DNA from 2 places in the Paenibacillus solisilvae genome. Region 2 is predicted to be linked to the other one. Evidence: predicted binding sites of a transcription regulator. Region 2 holds the regulator's gene; the other holds the start of a gene.
The links. Region 2 encodes LexA, which represses DNA repair genes until DNA is damaged. Its sites were predicted from a motif close to CGAACATATGTTCG; they were not measured.
Positions count from the first base shown of each region.

Region 1: the regulator LexA is predicted to act here: its motif matches at 714-727, upstream of addB (helicase-exonuclease AddAB subunit AddB).

Region 1 covers NZ_JBHSOW010000080.1:223,295-225,495, reverse strand. Annotated here, with positions in the region: gene ACFPYJ_RS22100 (helix-turn-helix domain-containing protein) at 1-326, shown strand, start outside; gene addB (helicase-exonuclease AddAB subunit AddB) at 796-2,201, shown strand, end outside.
Region 2 covers NZ_JBHSOW010000016.1:69,304-71,504, forward strand. Annotated here, with positions in the region: gene ACFPYJ_RS04640 (hypothetical protein) at 1-399, shown strand, start outside; gene lexA (transcriptional repressor LexA) at 510-1,130, opposite strand; gene ACFPYJ_RS04650 (LysM peptidoglycan-binding domain-containing protein) at 1,321-1,695, shown strand; gene ACFPYJ_RS04655 (DUF896 domain-containing protein) at 1,890-2,081, shown strand; gene ACFPYJ_RS04660 (aldo/keto reductase) at 2,107-2,201, shown strand, end outside.

The DNA of each region.
Region 1 (2,201 bases), on a different contig from region 2:
ATGATTTGAAACGGGCGGTGGTTCAGTATATGGAGGAACATATCCAAGAATCATTGACGCTGGACGATATAAGCGCGGCACTCCGCCTGACGAAGACCAGATTAAAGGATGATTTCAAGAAGCAGACAGGCCGCCCGGTCATGAAATATTTTTCGCATTTAAAAATCGAGACAGCCAAAAAGCATATTCGCGAATCCAAGGCAAACTTCTCGGAAATCGCCGAAGACCTTGGATTCCGAAGCGTTCATACCTTCTCCAAAATATTCAAAAAAACGACCGGCATGACACCTACGGAATATACGCGCTCGGTTCAAGCGAGGATTTAGGTAAATCAGATAAGGCATGTTATAAGTAAGCTCCTCGCCGGAAAACTTCTGGGGGGTGTTTATTTAACGGATGCAGCCAGTGCGGTTCTTGCGGTCTCCAGAACATCGAAGGATCCGGAACGCGCGATGATGTTCGTCAATCTGCTGTATACCGACAAAGAGATTATGAATCTGCTGATCAATAGAATTGAAGGGTAGCATTACGTGAAGAAATCCGCTAACGTCATTGATTTCCCGCCCGGCATTGACGGCAGGTTTATTTGATTACTAGTCAGCATATACGAAGCAGGTGAGTTTAGGTTCGCCTGTTTTTTGCTGTTGAGTCAAGCTTCGCTTGCGGTTAGCGGGGAAGCTCTGGTCCCATGCACTATTTACCTTCGCAAAAATCGAACAAATGTTTGTATTTATGGGTGAAAAATACCATCCCGGTATGATAGAATAGTAGAATCGAAAGTAAAGGGGTGGACGCATGGCGCTTCGTTTTGTCATTGGCCGCTCAGGTGCGGGAAAAACACAATATTGTTTGGATCGGATCCGTCAGAAGGTGCTGGAGAAGCCGGATGGTGCTCCGATTATTATGCTCGTTCCTGAGCAGGCAACCTTCCAGACTGAATATGCACTGCTCGGGACTTCACAGCTCAGCGGGACTATCCGTGCACAGGCACTCAGCTTCAGGCGGCTTTCCTTCCGTGTGATGCAGGAAACCGGAGGCACTGCTCTTATCCCAATAAGCGAGAACGGCAAAAATATGCTGCTGTATAAGATCGTACATAGGCTGGACAATCAGCTTCAATTATTTCAAGGAAGCGATTCGCAGCACGGATTCATTGAACGCCTGGGAGAGTTGATGACCGAGTGGAAAAGATACGGCATTGATTCGGAGAAGCTCCAGCAATTTACGGGCAGCGGTCTGCCGGGGGCGAGAAATCCGCTGCTGGGCCGCAAACTCGGTGATTTGCAGCAGATTTCATCCGAGCTTGATAAGGAACTGGCCGGTCTCTACGTTGATGCGGAGGATTATTTGAGCTGGCTTGTCAAAGGGTTCGGACAAGCGCCTTCTATGCGGGAAGCAGAGGTCTGGGTAGATGGCTTTAACGGCTTTACGCCCAAGGAATTCGAGGCGCTGGAAGTATTGATCCAAAGCGCGGCGGACGTAACGATAACGCTGAGCCTTGACCGTTTATATGGGCTGGATGAACAGCCGCATGAGCTGGATCTGTTCCGTCCTACGGCCGAAACGTTCATTAAGCTCCGGGAGCTTGCGCTTCATAACGGCGTAACGATTGAAGCGCCCGTTATGCTTGAAGGCAATCCGAATAACCGTTTTCGCAACAGCCCGATGCTGGCGCATGTTGAGCGGCATTACGGCAATCGCAAGCCGATGCGATTATCCGAGGAGGAGCTTGAGCGCGGCGACATATCGCTTCATGCGGCCTCTCATCGCCGCGCTGAGGTTGAGGCGGTTGCGCGCGATATTGTGCGCAGAGTCCGCGATGAAGGGCTGCGGTACCGCGACCTTGCGGTGATGGTACGCAATGCTCCTGATTACAACGACTATATAACAGCTGTCTTCACCGATTACAATTTGCCATACTTTCTTGATCAGAAGAAAGCGGCGCTGCACCATCCTTTTGTCGAGTTCATCCGTTCAGCGCTTGAAATCGCGGCGCATGGATGGCGGTTTGAGGCTGTCTTCCGCTGCATCAAGACCGAGCTGTTAATCCCGGAGGATGGCAGCTTAACGAGAGAAACCTTCGACCTGCTGGAGAATTATGCTTTGGCGGCGGGCATTAACGGTAATCGCTGGCTGACGCGAAGTCAATGGAAGCCTATTACGCGGGATACTCTGGAGGGCGATCCGGCTCAGGCAGGGGA
Region 2 (2,201 bases):
ACCGCAGTTACCGGAAAGCCTAACGGTTTATCCGCGAATGGAATCGGTTATTTTGTTGATTTTGAATTTCCGAAGCCAATCCTGCAGTATACGAACGGGACATCAATTATACCGGGAACGGCGCAGTTCACATTTGCTACACCGGTGCATCGAGCGATTGCCAAAGCGATTCTGCTCTTCTATATCAAGCTTTCTACCGATCGTTCTTATGCAGCGTCAGTTGCTTCGGCTGTACGCTCGAACAATAAGAGGCGTCTTTCTCATTTAGTTCGCATGTATGTCACTTCGAAGGCATTGAAATCGATTACGATCGATTTCGCCGGCTTCTCTTTGGGTTTTAAATATAGAGGGGTTAAACATACGTATGAGAATACGCTTTTCCGAGAATTTAGCGGTTAACCACCTGAGAAATCTCAGGATTTAGCAGCGATTGGGATACAATAAAGAAAGGTCCAATCTGTTCTGCTGTGTCAGCAGGACGGATTGGACCTTTCAATCGAAGAGGCAATTCAGTGAATATCGCGGAACAGTCCGATAACTTTACCGAGAATAGTTACATTGCGAAGACGAATAGGCTCCATGGAATCATTCGCAGGCTGCAACCGGATATGGTCGCGTTCCCGGTAGAAGGTCTTCACAGTTGCTTCATCGTCTTCTGTCATAGCTACAACGATGTCGCCGTTTGATGCAGATTGCTGCTGGCGGACGATAACATAATCGCCGTTATGTATGCCTGCATCAATCATGCTCTCGCCGACAATGTTAAGAATGAATACGGTATGATCGCCTACTTTTTCGGCTGGCAGCGGGAAGTAGTCCTCAATATTCTCAGTAGCTGTGATCGGGATACCTGCAGTTACTTTACCGATAACAGGAACCTTCGCGATTGCAAGCGGGAATGGAATTTCATTATCATCTGCATCCAGGATTTCAATGGCCCGGGGCTTGGTTGGATCCCGGCGGATCAACCCTTTCTTCTCCAAGCGGTCCAAGTGGCCGTGCACGGTTGAACTGGAAGCGAGTCCGACGGCTTCTCCGATTTCCCGAACGGAAGGCGGATATCCCTTCTCACGCACTTCCATCTTGATAAATTCAAGAATCGCCTGCTGGCGGTTTGAAAGTTTCGACACCAGAATCACTCCAAAGTTTCATTTGTGTCAAATTATAACACAGAACCGGAGTTCGTACAAACATAAGTTCGAGAAACAAGGGTTCGTATTTTTTAGGGAACAAATGTTCTTTTTATCTGTTGACTGCAAACGGGTGTTCGTGTTATTCTGATTTCAGAACAAATAGAACAAACGTTTGGGGTGCTGGAGAATGATGACAACGATATCTTCTTACTCTACTAACTATAAAGGAACCGAAGCGAAGCAAAGCAGCCTTCGGACACATAAGCAGTGGCGAGTAGAACGATTAGTACTTAGATTAGCTGTGGCAGCATTATTTTTTGTACTGCTGTTTACAGGTATGACGCTCATGAAGAGCTTTGCTAACAGTGAACAGCCTGCTGCAGCTGGTGCAGGGGAGCGGGTTATTATTGTTAGCTCAGGCGATACGCTATGGAATATCGCAAATGACATCCGTGACTCTGGTCAAGATGTTCGCAGAGTTGTATACGATCTGAAGGTACGCAATAATCTGACCTCGAGCACACTTCAAGCAGGTCAAACCTTAATTATTCCTGCAGATTAATGATGAATGGCTTGACGATCGTTGCATGACGAGATTTTGAATGCTGATATACAGACAGGTGGCAATCATTTCACAACTCCTCTCTAGGTTGATTTCCTTCTCTTGTTGACACTGTCCCGCCTTGACAATGCGGGATTAAAAATGTCAAAGTAAAGAGTGGAATATTGATCATACATAGAAAGGAGTTTTTTGTTATGGATGAACTTATTGCTCGGATTAATGAGCTTTCTAGAAAAAATAAAACAGTAGGCCTGACACCTGAAGAAACGATTGAGAGAGATGCACTGCGCCAGAAATACTTGGAAAATTTCAAACGAAACTTCCGTGATCAGCTCGATACCATCAAGTGGGCTGAAGATGAGGACGACAAGAATATGAAGCACTAAATCCATTAATAGGAGGTAATCCAAAATGCAATATCGTTTACTTGGTCGAAGTGGGCTTGCTGTATCTGAACTGTGTCTCGGAACGATGACTTTTGGCAATACAACTAGTGAGAGCGACTC